DNA from 4 places in the Arthrobacter sp. StoSoilB19 genome. Region 3 is predicted to be linked to each of the others. Evidence: riboswitches for the same ligand, from Rfam matches in the RefSeq annotation. Region 3 holds a riboswitch; each other region holds the start of a gene.

Region 1 (4,207 bases), 1.1 Mb from region 3:
CAGCGCGTCGGCAAGGTCCGTGGGATCGGTGCAGCTCATCAGGAGCACGGCCGGAAGGGCGATCGCAAAGCCGCGCAGGAGGAAGCCGATGCCCAGCTGCAGGGAACCTTCGCTCATGGACCAGATCCCGGCGTCGAGCAGGATCCGGCCGCTGTCCGGGGCCAGGATGGAGGTGCTCCAGCCACCCACGGCAGCGGCAAGGATCAGCGGCCAGCCGCGCTGCCACAGCAGGGACAGGGTGAGCCCGGCCAGGGGAAAGAGCAGAAGCTCAAAGACCAGGGCCACGGACGCCGAAACCCAGTCGATGGACAGCGCCAGGACGGCGGTGATCAGCAGGACGGCAGCGAACTTGCTTAGTGGATTGGCGCGGACCAGGAGGGCATGGTTGCCGCCCAGGGTGAGTTGCTGCCTCATGGCGCCACCGCTTCCGCCGCGGCCATCCGCAGTTCGGCCCCGCCCAAGGCCTGGGTGAATTCGGCGTCATGGGTCACGGACACCACGGCAGTGCCGGCATCCAGGAGCTCGGACAGGAAGGACGCCAGCTCGGCCCATGTGTTGGCGTCCTGCCCGAACGTGGGTTCATCCAGGACCAGGACCTGCGGGCTGGCGGCAAGGACGGTGGCCACGGACAGCCGCCGCTTCTCGCCACCGGAGAGCGTGTAGGGGTTGGCGTCCACCAGCGCGGTGAGCCGCAGCCGCTCCAGCAGTTCGTCCACCCGATCCCCGCCGTGGCCCAGGTGCCGGGGGCCGAACAGCAGTTCGTCAAGCACCCTGCCGGTCACGAACTGGTGCTCCGGCTCCTGGAACACCGTCCCCACTCGGGAAATCAGCTGATCCGCCTTCCACCGGTACGGGTCAATGCCGGCACCGCGGCTCAGGTCCATGGTGGCGGAGACCTTTCCGGACACCGGTTCCAGCAGCCCTGCCAGGGTCAGGGCGAAAGTGGACTTACCGGCGCCGTTGGGACCCGTCACGGCGAGCGCCTGCCCGGCGCGCACCTGCGCGGCCAGGCCTTCCTGGACCGGTGACGGCGGAATCTTCCTTAAGCCCTTGCGTCGGGGACGTTCGCGGGCGACTGCCAACTGTTCGGCTGCGAGCAGGAGGTTTCCCGTGCCGGGGGCCGGGACCACCGCCCGGGCACGGGTTGCCGGGACGTAGCCGGGGACCCACACACCGGCGGCGGCCAGCATGGCCCGCGCCTCCGTGAGCACCTGGTCCGGCGGCCCGTCCAGGAGTACGGCAGGATCCGCGGCGGAGCCCGGCTGCAGGACCACGATCCGGTCCACCAGGTCCTTCCACACGGACACCCGGTGCTCCACCACCACCAGCGTGGCCCCGGTCTTGTCCAGGCACCGCGCCACGGCATCGCGGACCTCCAACACGCCGTCCGGGTCCAGGTTGGCGGTTGGCTCATCCAGGAGGATCAGGCCCGGGCGCATGGCCAGGATGCCGGCCAGCGCCAGGCGCTGCTTTTGCCCGCCGGACAGGGCCGACGTCGGGTGGTCCAGCGGCAGGTGGGACAGTCCGACGTCGGCAAGCGCCTCGTGCACGCGCGCCCAGATTGCTTCCCGTGGGACGGCAAGGTTTTCGGCACCGAAGGCGACGTCGTCCCCCACCCGCGACAGGACCACCTGCGTCTCGGGGTCCTGCTGCATAAGTCCGGCGCGCCCGCGCTGGGCGCGGGGCACGGCGCCGTCAACCAGCAGCGAACCCGACTCGTCGGCGTCCCCCGCCTCGCCGCCGTCGTCGTTGATGTCCCCCAGCACCCCTGCGAGCGCGTGCAGGAGCGTGGACTTCCCGGCGCCCGAGGGGCCGAGCAGGAGCACCCGCTCCCCCGGGCTGATGTCCAGGTCAAGCGCATGGACGGCAGGCTTGGCCCTGCCGGCGTGCCGCCATCCCCAGCCCCGGGCTGTGACGGCGGCAGGGCGGACGGTGCCGCCGTCACGCTGGGCTGGTGCCATCAGGAGAAGACAGGCTCCGTGGCGGCCTTGCGCGAAGCGAAGGAGCTCAGCACGCCGGTACGCGCCAGGCCGCGGGTGGCCAGCCAGGACAGGGCGCCGGCGAGAATGGCGCCGGAGAGGGTGGTCAGCACGATGTACGCCAGCTTGTCCGCACCGGAGTAGGCGATGTTCCAGCCCCACGGTGCGAATGAGTCATTCAGTCCGCAGAAGAATCCAGCCGCGGCGCCTGCCAGCAGGGAGACGGGCAGGTTGAACTTGCGGTAGACGAAGATGGCGAAGATGATTTCCGCGCCGAGGCCCTGGATGAAGCCGGAGAAGAGGACCGAGGCACCGTACTGGGAACCCATGAGGAGTTCCCCGGTGGCGGCCACGGTTTCACAGAACAGGGCGGCCCCGGGCTTGCGGATGATCAGCATTCCCAGCACGCCGGGAATCATCCAGCCGCCCGCCAGCAGCCCGGTCAGGGGCGGGTAGGCGGCATTCATGGGGGCAGAAAGCGCGGCTGCTCCCTGGTCCCACGCCCAGAAAATGACGCCGCCCGCGATGGCCACCAGCGCGGCGACCACGATGTCCACGACGCGCCAGGACTTACTGGTGGTCTTCTTGATTGCTGCAGTACTCATGTGATCCTCCTGGGAAACAGGAGGGGAAAGTGGACCCGGCTGACGGCTGTTGCCGTGCAGCCGCGGCACTTTGAGAACTCGACTCCCTTGCGCCGGTACTAACCGGATCAGGTTCGAGGGTCTGCGGCTGTCCGCACTCTCAGCGCCCACCTGCGGTGCCCGGCTTGTGCCAGGATGTCCGACGGCGGCGCTCCCCTGTCGTTATTAGTGGTGCTTTTGGATGGGTAAGGCTTTTTGAACTGCCCTTCCGGGCGTGGTCAAGTTTACACCTGGCGGGGGTAGATTGAGGGCCATGAGCGCCATTCCACCGGATGTGACCGGATTCGATCCTGATTCCGCCGACGCCCAGCTGGAGGGGTCACTGGAAGCGTCGATCGCCCGCATCGAGGCGGAGGTCCGGGAGCTCCAGTTCCCCGGCTTTTCGCTGGATGACGCGTTGAACCTGGGCCTGCTCCTGGTGGAGCTGGGCAAGGAGCGGTCCCTTCCCATCGCCATCGACATCACCAAGGGCGAGCAGGTCCTGTTCCACGTCGCGCTCCCGGGCGCCACGCCGGACAACGGGCACTGGATCCGCGCCAAGCAGCGCACTGCCGCCCGGTACGAGGTGCCGTCACTTTTGGTGGGGCTTCGCGGCCGGCTGGGCGGCGGCCGGATCGAGGACAACGCCTGGTTCGACCAATCCCGGTATGCAGCCCATGGCGGCGCCTTTCCGATCTACGTCACCGGCGTGGGCGCCGTGGCCACGCTGACCGTCTCCGGGTTGCCGCAGCTGCAGGACCATGACCTGGTGGTTGAGGCGCTGCGCGACATCCTGGGGTCGTCGCTGCGGGATTAGGCGCCGGTTGACCTGCCGCCAACAGGAAGCCTGCTTAGCTTTTATTAGTAATCATGCTTACTATATTGGTTCCCGGGTTTCGAGGAGGACAGGGCATGGGAGTCACCATGGGCGGTCCCGCGTTCGTTCCCGTCACCAGCGCGGCAGACCAAGGAGCACCATGAGAATCCCGGAATCCAGAGGCCCCCTCAGCAACGCCCTGTTCGCACTCCTTGCGCAGGCTCCGGCCGAAGCCGGGACGGGGCTGGACGGGCTGTACCACCTCGCGGCACGGCAGGTGGCCGGCACTAGTGACATCATCGGCGACGAGGACATCCAGCTGGCCCTCTTCTGCCTCTACGAGCTCCACTATTCCGGCCTGGCCGGCGTCTCCGACGACTGGGAGTGGGAGCCGGCGTTAATCCGGGTCCGGCAGCTGGTCGAGGCACCGTTTGAGGCAGCCCTCCGTACCGCCGCGCACCAGGCCGCCGCAGACTTCGAACTGCCTGCCGGTGCCCTGACCAGCGACCAGGTAGCCGACGTCCTGTTCGGCCTCGCAGCCACGGACACCGGGCCCAGCGTCTCCCGCTACGTCGCCAGGAAGGCGGGCCTGGACCAGCTCCGGGAGTTCCTGATCCACAAGTCGATGTACCAGCTGAAGGAAGCCGACCCGCATACATGGGCCATTCCGCGGCTCAGCGGACGGCCCAAGGCGGCCCTGGTGGAAATCCAGGCGGATGAATACGGCGGCGGCCGCCCCGAGCGCATGCACAGCGCGCTGTTCGCCCGGACCATGCGCGGTTTGGGCC
Region 2 (4,207 bases), 340 kb from region 3:
GCCGTGGCGATGGTGGCCGCCAGGGAAGCCTGGTCCTCGAACAATAGGGCGGTGTGGAACAGGCCGGCCTCTCCCCTGCCGGGAAGGTGCAGCCCGGGGGCCGGCGCCAGGTGGACCAGCGGCCTGCCGAGCCTGCCCAGGTAGAGCCCGCCGTCCTGCTCCGCCACCGCCTCCAGGCCCAGTGCGCGCTGGTAGTAGTCGGTCATGACCTTCATGTCGCCCACCTTGAGCATTACCGTGCCCATGGCGAGGTCGGCAGGAAGAAGATCCTGGCTGCTGGCTGCGTCGGTCATTTGAAGGCTCCTTGTGTTGGAGGCCGTCACTTCGGCGGCCTGTCACATATTAAAATTACTTGAAGCTTCAATTTATTCCAAGTAGCGGAACCAAATAACTCAACGGATGATGCGGCCGCCCAGCACCACGTGCTCCAGCGCCGTGATCGTGTCCGGGGTGGTCCGGGGGTCGTCCCGGCACACCACGACGTCGGCCCGCGCGCCTTCCTCCAGGTTGTCAGCGCCCAGCCACGCACGCGCTGCCCAGCAGGCGGCATCCAGGGCCGCATGCATGGGCAGGCCGGCCCCGTGCAGGGCGAGGATCTCATCTGCGATCCTGCCGTGCCGGATCACGCTGCCTGCGTCCGTGCCGGCAAAGATCCGGACGCCGGCGGCATGGGCCTCCGCCACCCGTTCCAGCCTGCGTTCCCACAGGGCACGCATGTGGGCGGCGTAGCGCGGAAACTTTGCGTCCGCCTGCTCCGCGATATCAGGAAAGGTGGCGATGTTGATGAGGGTGGGCACGATCGGTACGCCCTGCTCCACGAACCGGGGCAGGTGGCGCGGCAGCAGCCCCGGGGCGTGCTCAATGCAGTCAATGCCGGCGTCCAGCATTTGGTCCAGGGTGTCTTCGGCGAAGCAATGTGCCGTGACCCGGGCACCTTCATCATGGGCAGCCTGCACAGCGTCACGCACGACGGCGGCAGGAAAGGAGGGCGCAAGGTCGCCGGCGCTCCGGTCGATCCAGTCGCCCACCAGTTTGACCCAGCCGTCGCCGTCGCGCGCTTGCTTCCGCACGGCCTCCACGAGCCCGTCGGGTTCGACCTCCGCCGCGAAGCCGCGCAGGTAGCGGCGTGTGCGGGCCACATGCCGTCCTGCACGGATCAGTACCGGGAAGTCCCGGCCGCCCTGCATCCAGCGGGTATCGGCAGGTGAGCCGGCGTCGCGGACCAGCAGGGTTCCGGCGTTGAGGTCAGCCAGCGCCTGCTCCCGGGCAATGGCGGGTTCCACCGGGCCGTCGGGACCCAGGCCGATGTGGCAGTGGGCGTCGACGAACCCCGGCAGCACCCAGCCGTCGAGTTCCCGCGCCGGAGGGGCAGCGGGCCGGCTGAACGTGAGCTTGCCGTCCACCGACCAGAGTCCATGGCGTACCCGGTCCGGTGCGGCCAGGACGGGTCCGCGAAAGTAGATGATGTCTGCCATCGGGCTTCCTTTCGATGCCCGGTCAGGCTAGCACCCGCAAATGTGACACCGCCCTTCCGGGGGCCTGTGGTAGCTTCTTCTCTGACCACACGGGAGCCCTTGCAGGGGCTGAGATCGGGCTGACGCAGCCTGCGACCGTTGAACCTGTCCGGGTAATGCCGGCGAAGGAAGTGAGTATTCCCTTGAGTACGCAAAACACCCAGTTGAACCCTGCCCACCTGCCGTCCACCGGGGGTTCCGGAGCCGGCTCCACGCCCCAGGTGAACCAGTCCGAAGTGACCCGGTCCCTGGCGTCGCATTCGCTGGCCTATATCGACGACGCCGGGTCCGGCATCCGGGTACCCGTCACGGAAATTGCCCTGGAGCCATCGCCCAACGGCCAGCCGAACGCACCGTTCCGGACCTACCGGACGGCGGGGCCGGGAAGCGACCCCGTCCGCGGCCTGGAGCCCTTCCGCGCGGAGTGGATCGTGGCGCGCGGAGACACCGAGGCCTACAGCGGCAGGGAACGCAACCTGCTCGACGACGGCCGCTCGGCCGTCCGCCGCGGCGCCGCCTCCGCGGAGTGGAAGGGCGCGCAGCCGGTGCCCCGCCGCGCCGTCGACGGCCGGACGGTGACCCAGATGCACTATGCCCGGCAGGGCGTCATCACGCAGGAGATGCGCTTCGTGGCGCTGCGCGAGAACTGCGATGTGGAACTGGTCCGGAGCGAACTGGCCGCCGGCCGCGCCATCATTCCGAACAACATCAACCATCCGGAGTCCGAACCGATGATCATCGGCAAGGCCTTCCTGGTGAAGATCAACGCCAACATCGGAAACTCGGCCGTGACGAGTTCCATCGCGGAGGAGGTGGACAAGCTCCAGTGGGCCACGCAATGGGGTGCCGACACCGTTATGGACCTGTCCACCGGCGACGACATCCACACCACGCGGGAATGGATCATCCGCAACTCCCCCGTCCCGATCGGCACCGTGCCGATCTACCAGGCCCTGGAGAAAGTCAACGGCGAGGCCAACGCGCTGACCTGGGAAATCTTCCGGGACACCGTCATTGAACAATGCGAGCAGGGCGTGGACTACATGACCATCCACGCCGGCGTGCTGCTTCGCTATGTCCCGCTGACCGCCAACCGGGTGACGGGCATTGTGTCCCGCGGCGGCTCCATCATGGCCGGCTGGTGCCTGGCCCACCACCAGGAGAACTTCCTCTACACGCACTTCGATGAGCTGTGCGGGATCTTCGCGAAGTACGACGTTGCCTTCTCCCTGGGCGACGGTTTGCGCCCCGGTTCGACGGCGGACGCCAACGACGCCGCCCAGTTCGCGGAACTGGACACGCTCGCCGAGCTCACCCAGCGCGCGTGGGAGTACGACGTGCAGGTCATGGTGGAGGGGCCCGGCCACGTTCCCTTCCACCTGGTCCGGGAAAACGTCGAGCGGCAGCAGGAACTCTGCAAGGGGGCCCCGTTTTACACCCTGGGCCCGCTGGTGACAGATGTTGCTCCGGGCTATGACCACATCACCTCAGCGATTGGTGCCACTGAGATTGCCCGTTACGGCACCGCGATGCTGTGCTACGTCACCCCGAAGGAACACCTGGGCCTGCCCAACAAGGACGACGTGAAGACCGGCGTGATCACCTACAAGATCGCCGCGCACGCGGCGGACCTGGCCAAGGGGCACCCGGGGGCGCATGAACGGGACGACGCCTTGTCCAAGGCGCGGTTCGAATTCCGCTGGCGGGACCAGTTCGCACTGTCCCTGGACCCGGTGACGGCTGAGGCGTTCCACGACGAGACGCTGCCGGCTGAGCCTGCCAAGACGGCGCACTTCTGTTCGATGTGCGGGCCCAAGTTTTGCTCCATGCGGATCAGCCAGGACATCCGCGACGAATTTGGTTCCGCGGAGGCGCAGGCGGCACTGGCCGATGCTGCGGCCGGGATGCGCGGGAAGAGCGAGGAGTTCCTGGCAGCCGGCGGCAAGGTCTACCTGCCGGAACTGCGGGTGCCTGCTGACAGCTAGGACGCGCGGGCCGGCTGGCTCCGGCTGACCTGGCTGATGAACTGCCGGATGGCCCGGTCCCCGTCCGGGGAGTCATGGGGCCGGTGTCCTCCCGCGGCAACGCGGTGCAGGGCCCCGGTCTCCCGGAGGTACCCGGCGATTTCCTCGTAGAGCGGTTCCCACCCACCGGTCAGCACCAGCGTGGGCACCCCGGGAACAATGTGCAGCGGCGCCTCCCATGACGGGGCCTGGAGCCGCAGCCTGCGGGCGGACCTTTTTTCTTCCGTGGTGGCGGGCTGCTGGAGGTCGGTGGCGAAGACCCGCCGGACGAATTCGCGCTGGAAGTCTTCGTCGCTGAGCTGGTGGCGCACGTCGAAGAGGGGCTGCATGAGGCTGATGTGGGCGGCAGTGGCCGGGAGTTCCGCTGTCAGGGAGAGGCAGGCCGGTTCCACCAGCGTCAATGAGAAGACCAGGTCCGGACGTTCGACGGCGGCCATCATGGCCGCGATCGCCCCCTGGGAGTGCGCCACCACATGCCCGCCGGCGGCGCCGCGGCCGTCATCGGCAAGGGAGCGCAGGATGATGGCGGTGTCCTCCGCGAAGGACGACTCCAGTGGCTCCGCGAGGACGTCAAAGCCATGGCGGCGGAGGAACAGGGCGTCATAGGACAGTGCCATGCCGTGCTGGCGCGGCCACGCGGCGGCACCGAAGGTTCCGGCGCCGTGCACG
Region 3 (4,207 bases):
TCCAAGGTTCTCCAGCCGCAGGGCCAGCACAGGATCGTCGTTGGTGTAGGCGAAGACCTTGAAGCCGCGGTTGACCAGCTGCTCGGTGGCCTCGACCAGTTCCACGGCGTCCGGCAGGAGGGTTTGTTCATCGGCGATGACCTCCAGTTTCACCCAGTCTGTTTCCAGGGCCTCCCGGGCCAGTTCCGCGGTAAGGACCGCGTCCCTGGCCGTGAAGCAGCCGGCCGTATTGGGCAGGACCCGGATTCCATGATCCACCAGCAGCTGGAACAGCGAGCCGGTTTCAGCCGTGGAGTAGCGCCGCATGGCCACGGTGGTCAGTGCGGTGCCGGAGGCAAGGAGCGCCGCGCCCAGGCCATCGAGGCTGGGCGCTCCCCCGGTGCCCATGATGAGCCTGGAACCCAGCGCGACGCCGTCGATCACCAGGGCGTCGCCGGCACCGGCGTTTCCTGCAGGGTTGATGGTGCTGGTTTCGGTCATGGCGTCAGCCTCCCTGTACTGCTGTAACAAGTTCGATGTCGTCGCCGTCGGCGAGCGCGGTGGCGAACCATTGGCTGCGCGGCACCACCTGGGCATTGTGCGCGACGGCGACGCCGAGTTTCCCGCCGTCGGTCGCCTGTCCGTTGTCCGCCAGCGGGCGTCCGGTGACCTCGCTGACCAGCGTGGTGATCGAAGCTCCGTCGGCCACCGTGTGCGGGTTTCCGTTAAGGGTGATGTTCACGCAGTCTCCTTGATGTGGGGGCTTGTTGCTGCCGTTGCCGGCCTGGAAAACCGGTCCGGGCTGAAGGGACCCCAGCGGGGATCGGCCCTGCCGTCCAGCAGTTCCCTGCAGATGGCCGCCGCGGCGGGAGTGAGCAGGACTCCGTGCCGGAAGAACCCGGTGGCGATGATGAGTCCGGGGACGTGCCCGGCCTGTCCTCCCCCGGCGCCCGGAGCGGCCGGCACCCGGCCCAGGAGCGGCGCGTTGTCAGGGGTACCGGGGCGGGCGCGGGCGGTGCATTCCAGGAGTTCGAGTTCAGCGACGGCGGGCACCAGAGCCTGCGCATCCCGCAGCAGCTGGTAGACGCCGCCGGCACTCACGGCATCGGAGCGGGCGTCCTCCCGCTGCGTAGCTCCGATCACCACGGTCCCGTCCTGCCTGGGAACGATGTACACGGGGATGCCGTGGACCAGGCCGCGCACCGTTGACGTCACCAAGGGCTGAAGGTGGCGGGGAACGGCAAGGCGCAGGATATCCCCGTGCACGGGCCGCAGCGGCAGCTCAAGGCCGTCCGGCAGGCCGTCAAGCGCCCCCGCCTGCAGGCCATTGGCCACCACGGTCTCCGTTGCCAGCACCGTGCCGCCGCCGGCCAGGCGGACCCCGGAAACCGTTCCGCCCTCCCACAGCAGCCCGGCTGCCCGCTCCGGCACGGCAAAACCTTCCACTGCCCCGGCAACCGCCAGCTGGGGCTGCTCCTGCGCCGCGCCGGCCAGGGCCAGCCGCAAGGCGGCCACCAGGCGCCGGGGATCCACCTGGTGGTCCGCCGGGGTATCAAGTGCGCACGCAATGGCCGGGCTGAGCAGCGGCTCACGCTTCCGGGCCTCCCGCACGGTCAGGGGTTCCACCGCCAGCCCGTTGGCCTGCTGGACTGTGCGCAGGTCCATCAGCGCCCGGCGGTCGGCCGCGTCGGCACCCACGGCGAGGGTCGGCGTCGTCAGGTATCCGGAATCCGCGCCCGTTGCCCTGCCCAGCCCGGCGGCGAACCCGGGCCAGCGCGATGATGCGTCAAGCATCAGTTCCAGGAGCTCTTCCTCCTGGTAATGCAGTTCGCTGACGGGAGCCAGCATGCCGGCCGCCGCCCAGCTGGCGCCGGTACCGGGCGCGTCATCAATGAGGACCACCGAGCGCCCGGAACGCTGCGCCTCCCAGGCAATGCCGTGCCCCACCACTCCCCCGCCGATGACGGCAACGTCGGCCCGGAGGGTGGAGGGAATGGAGCTGCGGGCGGACCCGGGGTGATGGGTGAAGGGGGTACGCATGTGGGTTCCTTCCCTACGCCGGCATTAACCGGATCAGGTCAAGCGGTCGGCTCTGACGCCCTCTCAGCCCGGCGCTTTGTGACAGCCGCCGCGGGCTCCCGCAGTACCAGCCCAGTTTAGAGGAACTAGGCTTGCACGCATGAATGTGTCCACCCCATCCTTTCCCGCCGGCCACCACGCTCCAGCCACCGAAGTCGTCAATTCACGGGACAACGACGCCCTGAAGGCAGCCCGCCTGTACCTCTGCACCGATGCGCGCCGGGACCGCGGCGACTTCGCGGATTTCGTTGACGCCGCGTTCGCCGGTGGCGTGGACATCATCCAGCTGCGCGACAAGACCATCGAGGCGGCCGAGGAACTGGACCTCCTGGCGGTGCTGAAGGAATCCGCGGTACGGCACGGAAAGCTGTGGGCGGTCAATGACCGTGCGGACATCGCCGTCCTCTCCGGGGCACCGGTGTTCCACATCGGCCAGAAGGACCTGCCGCTGGCGGCGGCGCGCACGCTGGTCAACGGCAACGCCGCCATCGGGCTCTCCAGCCACACCACCGGGCAGGTGGACGCCGCCCTGGCAGCAACTGCCGGACCAGCCGGGCTGGACTACTTCTGCGTGGGTCCGGTCTGGGCAACCCCCACCAAACCCGGCAGGTCCGCCGTGGGCACTGACCTGGTGAAGTATGCCGCCGAGGCCTCACGGCAGGCGGCGGACCCCGTGCCCTGGTTCGCCATTGGCGGCATTGACCACGGAAACGTCCACCAGGTGGCGGAAGCCGGTGCGCGCAGGATCGTGGTGGTGCGCGCCATCACCGAGGCCTCCGATCCCGCCGCCGCTGCCGCCTCCCTCCTCGACGCATTGGACGCCGCCGCCGCCTGATGCCATATCGGCGGACTTGGAGCTACGCTGACTTTTGTGTCACATCATCGGCTGGCTCCAAACGTCCATGACCACAGGAACGCCCTGGAAGAGGCGTTGGGCCTGCTGCGCACCGAACTTGAACTGCCGGGACCGTACCCGGCTGAGGCAGTGGCGGATGCCCGGGCCGCGGTGGCAGCGCTGAGGCTTCCGTCCTATGACCTGACCGCCGTCCAGTTCGTGACCATCGATCCGGCCTCCTCCACGGACCTGGACCAGGCGGTGTTCATCGAACCGGACGGGAACGGCTACCGGGTAATGTACGCGATCGCCGATGTGCCGGCGTTTGTTGCGCCGGGAGGTCCCCTGGACGCCGAGACCCGGCGCCGCGGCCAGACGTTCTACGCTCCGGACGGCCGGATTCCGCTGCACCCGGAAGTGATCAGCGAGGGGGCAGGAAGCCTGCTGCCGGGCCAGGATTGTTCGGCTTTCGTATGGGACTTCACGCTCGACGGCGACGCAACGGTTGTGTCGGTGGGCGTCAGGCGGGCGCGGGTCCGCAGCCGCGACAAGCTCAGCTACAAGGGTGCGCAGGAAGACCTCGACGCCGGGACGGCCTCGCCGGTGCTGCGGCTCCTCCGCGAGGTGGGCCTGAAGCGGGTGGCCCTGGAGCGGGAACGCGGCGGGGCCAGCCTCAACATGCCCGAGCAGGAAATTGTCCAGCTGCCCGACGGCGGCTACCGCATTGCTGCCGTACCGCAGCTTCCCGTGGAGGACTGGAACGCGCAGATTTCCCTGATGACCGGGATGGCCGCCGCGCAGCTCATGCTGGAGGGCAAGGTGGGAATCCTGCGCACCATGCCCGCCCCGGACGAACGGTCGCTGAAGCATTTCCGGCTGCAGACCGAGGTGCTGGGCAGGCCCTGGGACGGTGAAGTCAGCTACGGCGAATACCTGCGTTCCCTGGATCCCACCGATCCCCGCCAGCTGGCCATCATGCATTCCGCCGGCATGCTGTTCCGGGGCGCCTCCTATACCGCCTTTGACGGAACGGTCCCCGAGGACGGCGTGCAGTCTGCCATCGGCGCGGCCTATGCCCACACCACCGCGCCGCTCCGCCGCCTGGTGGACCGCTTTGTGCTGGTGATCTGCGAGGCCCTCAGCAATGGCGGGGATGTTCCGGACTGGGCGCGGGAAGCCCTGCCGCTCCTGCCGGGCATCATGGCCGGATCGGACCAGCTCGCGTCCAGGATGGAACGACTGGCCCTGGACACCGTTGAGGCCGCGCTGCTGCTGAACCACATCGGGCAGGAGTTCGATGCGATCGTGATTTCC
Region 4 (4,207 bases), 430 kb from region 3:
TGAAGCGCCGGTCAACAACCGGGTCACCAGCGTCAAGGGCTCCACCCGCCTTGAGGCCAAGAAGCAGCGCCGCCGCGAATCCCGCGACACCGGCCGCCGCCGCACCGTCATCACCGAGGCCGAGTTCCTGGCCCGCCGCGAATCCGTGGACCGGCAGATGATCGTCCGCCAGCGCGACGACAGAATCCAGATCGCCGTCCTTGAAGACGGTGTCCTGGCCGAGCATTTCGTGTCCAAGACCCAGCAGGACTCGCTCATTGGCAACGTCTACCTGGGCAAGGTCCAGAACGTGCTGCCGTCAATGGAAGCTGCGTTCGTGGACATCGGGCGTGGCCGCAACGCCGTGCTGTACGCCGGTGAGGTCAACTGGGAAGCCGTCAACCTCGAAGGCAAGCAGCGCCGCATCGAGAACGCGCTCAAATCCGGCGACACCGTCCTGGTCCAGGTGACCAAGGATCCCGTCGGCCACAAGGGTGCCCGGCTGACCAGCCAGATCTCCCTTCCCGGCCGCTACCTGGTCTACGTGCCCGGCGGCTCCATGACCGGCATCTCCCGCAAGCTGCCCGACGTCGAACGCAACCGCCTCAAGCGCATCCTCAAGGACCGCCTGCCCGAGCACGCCGGCGTCATCGTCCGGACCGCCGCGGAAGGTGCCTCGGAAGAGGAACTGACGCACGACATCAACCGCCTGCGCGCCCAGTGGGAAGGCATCGAAAGCCAGTCCCAGTCCACCAAGATCCTGGCCCCGGAGCTGCTGTACGGCGAACCGGACCTGACCATCAAGGTGGTCCGGGACGTCTTCAACGAGGACTTCTCCAAACTGATCGTCTCCGGTGAGGAGGCCTGGGACACCATCGAGGCCTACGTCACGTACGTGGCGCCGGACCTGGTGGGCCGCCTCGAGAAGTGGACCAAGGACCAGGACATCTTCTCCGCCTGGCGCATCGACGAGCAGATCCACAAGGCCCTTGAGCGGAAGGTGTTCCTGCCCTCCGGCGGCTCCCTGGTCATCGACCGCACCGAGGCCATGACCGTGGTGGACGTCAACACCGGCAAGTTCACCGGCAGCGGCGGCAACCTCGAGGAGACCGTCACCAAGAACAACCTGGAAGCTGCCGAGGAAGTGGTGCGCCAGCTGCGGCTGCGCGACATCGGCGGCATCATCGTGATCGACTTCATCGACATGGTGCTCGAATCCAACCGCGACCTGGTCCTGCGCCGCCTGGTGGAATGCCTGGGCCGCGACCGGACCAAGCACCAGGTTGCCGAGGTCACGTCGCTGGGCCTGGTCCAGATGACCCGCAAGCGCATGGGGACGGGCCTGCTGGAAGTCTTCGGCGAGCAGTGTGAGGCCTGCGCCGGCCGGGGCGTAGTGACGCACGACGATCCCGTGGAGCACCGCCGCGCCAACATTGTGGCGGCCGAGCACCACGTCCAGCGCGCCGACAGCCGCCCCGAAGCCCGCGGGGAAGCCCACCGCCCCGAAGGGCAGCGGGCCGATGGCGGCCAGCCCGGAGTCCGTCCCGAGCGCAAACGGCGGCGGGGACGCGGCGGCCAGCAGCCCGAGGCTGCCCCGGCGCCTGCTGTCCACGTCCACACCGTCCTGCCGGACCCCACAGACGCAGAGCGGCACGCCAAGGCAGAGGCCACCCGGCTTGCCCTGGCGAACATCGCGGCTGCCGCCCATGCGGCCCACCTGCATGACGATGAGGTGGCAGCCACCCGGCAGGCACCGTCCGCCGAGCCGGCGCAGGTCCCTGTTGAAGAGAAGCACGACGCCGATGGCCCGGCACGCCCCGCAGCTGTCCTGACCTTCGGCGGCGAGGAAGTCCCGCTTCCCTTCGTGGAGCACGCTGAGGACCAGCATCCCAGGCCCGCCCTCACGCTGGACCGGCTCGCGGAAGCCTTCGCCCACCTCGGCCAGCCGGCTTCCCCCGTGGAGAACGCGCCCGCCAAGGCCGCAGGCACGGTGAAGCCGGCCGAACAGTCAGCGCCCAAACAGTCGGTGCCCGAACAGCAGCCCGGCGGGGGAGCGGAGGCGCGTGCCGCCGTGGAAGCTCCGGCGGAAAAGGACTACTCCGACCACACGCTGGAGCAGTCCCGGCAACGCAGGCCGCGGCGCCACCGCGCTGCCAGCCGGGCCCAAGGTGCCGCAAATGAAACCGCTGTCCAGCACCACGAGAACGTCCAGGCGACAGGCGCGGGGCACTCGCACGCAGCCAAGGTTCCGGACACCGCCAACGCACAGCCCGCTGCGGCGGAGCCCGGCAAGCCGGCAGGGGAACCGATCATCCTCGGCGTCGGCGTCCCCGCCTCGGAGCTCTAAGCCAAGGCGCAGTTAACGCGCCACCCAGGAAGTCCCCGTCGTGCGGACTGTCCCCCATGAATCCAGGGGGAACAGTCCACGGGCGGGGACTTCCTGCATGCGCGGGTGCTGTCACCTTTCCGCCGGGTACGCTCCAGCGGCTACTCTGGAACCCGACACGGGGTGCCGCGCAGAAGGCCGGCTGAGATCCACACCCGTTGAACCTGTCCGGCTAGTACCGGCGAAGGGATGTCTGTTGTCTTCGACCCTCTCCATGCCCCTGCCCACAGCGTCCGGCGTGGCCCCCGCGCTGCCTGGGGGCCGCGATGTCCCGCGCGTCCTCTCCATTGCAGGCTCCGACCCGTCCGGCGGGGCCGGGATCCAGGCGGACCTCAAAAGCATTGCCGCCCATGGCGGATACGGCATGGCCGCGATCACGGCACTCACGGCGCAAAACACCCGGGGCGTGCAGTCCGTCCACGTCCCGCCGGCCGGCTTCCTGGCCCAGCAGCTGGACGCGGTCAGTGACGACATCAGCATCGACGCCGTCAAGATCGGCATGCTGGGCGACGAGTCGGTGATCCGCACTGTCCGCCAGTGGCTCGAAAAGGCCCGTCCCGCCGTCGTGGTCCTGGACCCCGTCATGGTGGCCACCAGCGGCGACAGGCTGCTGAAGGAATCCGCCGAAGCCGCGCTCCGGGAACTGCTGCCCCTTGCCCACCTCATCACCCCCAACCTTCCCGAGCTCGCGCTGCTGCTGGGCATGGAGCCGGCGAAGGACTGGGACACCGCGCTGGACCAGGGCAGGCGCCTGGCGGAAGCCACCGGAGCCACCGTGCTGGTCAAGGGTGGCCACCTTTCAGGCCTCGACTGCCCGGATGCGCTGGTGAACACTTCGGGCCTCCTGGGGCCGGACGTGGTGGAAGTGCAGGGGAAGCGGGTTTCCACGCGGAACAGCCACGGGACGGGCTGTTCCCTGTCCTCTGCCATGGCAACAGTCCAGGCCCGTTTGGGCAATTGGGAGGCATCACTGCGAACGGTCAAGCCCTGGCTGGCCGGCGCACTTGAGAACTCCGGCCAATTGGAGGTGGGCCAGGGGAACGGCCCCGTACACCACTTCCACCACGTGCGGCCGGTCCTGGAGGAGGGCGGCTTCGCGGCCCGGTTGTGGTCGGAAGCCCAACAGGACCTGGCGGACATCTACGCACTGGACTTCATCCACGGCCTGGCGTCAGGAGACCTTCCGGAGAAGGATTTTGCCTACTACCTGGCGCAGGATGCCCTCTACCTGAACGGCTACTCCAGGGTGCTGGCACGGGCCAGCGCGCTGGCCCCCTCGGAGGCCGAGCAGCTTTTCTGGGCCGGATCCGCGCAGCAGTGCCTTGAGGTGGAATCGGAACTCCACCGCTCGTGGCTCAGCACCCGCCCGGCCCCGAAGGGCCTGGGCCCGGTCACCAAGTCATACGTGGACCACCTCACGGCAGCGTCGGCGTCGGGCAGCTATGCCGTCCTCGCCGCCGCCGTGCTTCCCTGCTTCTGGCTCTACGCCGAAGTCGGCGGGAAGCTCCACGCCCGGTTCCTGGCCTCGGGCGAACCGGACGGCCATGCCTACGCGGCCTGGCTCCGGACGTACGCCGACGAGGGCTTCGCCGAAGCCACCCGCAAAGCCATCGCCATCGTGGATGCAGCCGGACGGACCGCGCCGGACCATGAGAGGGCGGCGATGGTGACGGCGTTCAAGCAGTCCTGCCGCCTGGAAGTGGAGTTCTTCGACGCGCCGAGGCTGCATTCCTGACCCCCGCGGGCCGGGCCCGGCTATGATGGTGGAGCACGGTTGCGGCGGTTCCTGCCGGGCTGTGGTTACTACCACAGCCGGCCCGCCTGAACCAGCCTCATTTGCGG

What was found. A riboswitch is a leader RNA that binds a small molecule or an ion and turns the genes downstream of it on or off. The one in region 3 is predicted to bind thiamine pyrophosphate.
Region 1: it holds a riboswitch for thiamine pyrophosphate, as region 3 does, so the genes downstream of both, LDO86_RS18640 (ECF transporter S component) here and thiO (glycine oxidase ThiO) in region 3, are expected to answer to the same signal.
Region 2: it holds a riboswitch for thiamine pyrophosphate, as region 3 does, so the genes downstream of both, thiC (phosphomethylpyrimidine synthase ThiC) here and thiO (glycine oxidase ThiO) in region 3, are expected to answer to the same signal.
Region 4: it holds a riboswitch for thiamine pyrophosphate, as region 3 does, so the genes downstream of both, thiD (bifunctional hydroxymethylpyrimidine kinase/phosphomethylpyrimidine kinase) here and thiO (glycine oxidase ThiO) in region 3, are expected to answer to the same signal.

The regions. Positions count from the first base shown of each region.
Region 1 covers NZ_AP024650.1:4,028,186-4,032,392, forward strand. Annotated here, with positions in the region: gene LDO86_RS18630 (energy-coupling factor transporter transmembrane component T) at 1-414, opposite strand, end outside; gene LDO86_RS18635 (ATP-binding cassette domain-containing protein) at 411-1,961, opposite strand; gene LDO86_RS18640 (ECF transporter S component) at 1,961-2,584, opposite strand; TPP riboswitch at 2,651-2,791, opposite strand; gene LDO86_RS18645 (heme-degrading domain-containing protein) at 2,877-3,419, shown strand; gene LDO86_RS18650 (iron-containing redox enzyme family protein) at 3,580-4,207, shown strand, end outside.
Region 2 covers NZ_AP024650.1:2,562,682-2,566,888, forward strand. Annotated here, with positions in the region: gene LDO86_RS11805 (VOC family protein) at 1-293, opposite strand, end outside; gene LDO86_RS11810 (amidohydrolase family protein) at 393-1,475, opposite strand; TPP riboswitch at 1,555-1,662, shown strand; gene thiC (phosphomethylpyrimidine synthase ThiC) at 1,658-3,499, shown strand; gene LDO86_RS11820 (alpha/beta hydrolase) at 3,496-4,207, opposite strand, start outside.
Region 3 covers NZ_AP024650.1:2,902,056-2,906,262, forward strand. Annotated here, with positions in the region: gene LDO86_RS13290 (thiazole synthase) at 1-480, opposite strand, end outside; gene thiS (sulfur carrier protein ThiS) at 485-721, opposite strand; gene thiO (glycine oxidase ThiO) at 718-2,019, opposite strand; TPP riboswitch at 2,012-2,131, opposite strand; gene thiE (thiamine phosphate synthase) at 2,159-2,893, shown strand; gene LDO86_RS13310 (RNB domain-containing ribonuclease) at 2,930-4,207, shown strand, end outside.
Region 4 covers NZ_AP024650.1:2,474,399-2,478,605, reverse strand. Annotated here, with positions in the region: gene LDO86_RS11370 (ribonuclease E/G) at 1-2,326, shown strand, start outside; TPP riboswitch at 2,475-2,572, shown strand; gene thiD (bifunctional hydroxymethylpyrimidine kinase/phosphomethylpyrimidine kinase) at 2,580-4,100, shown strand.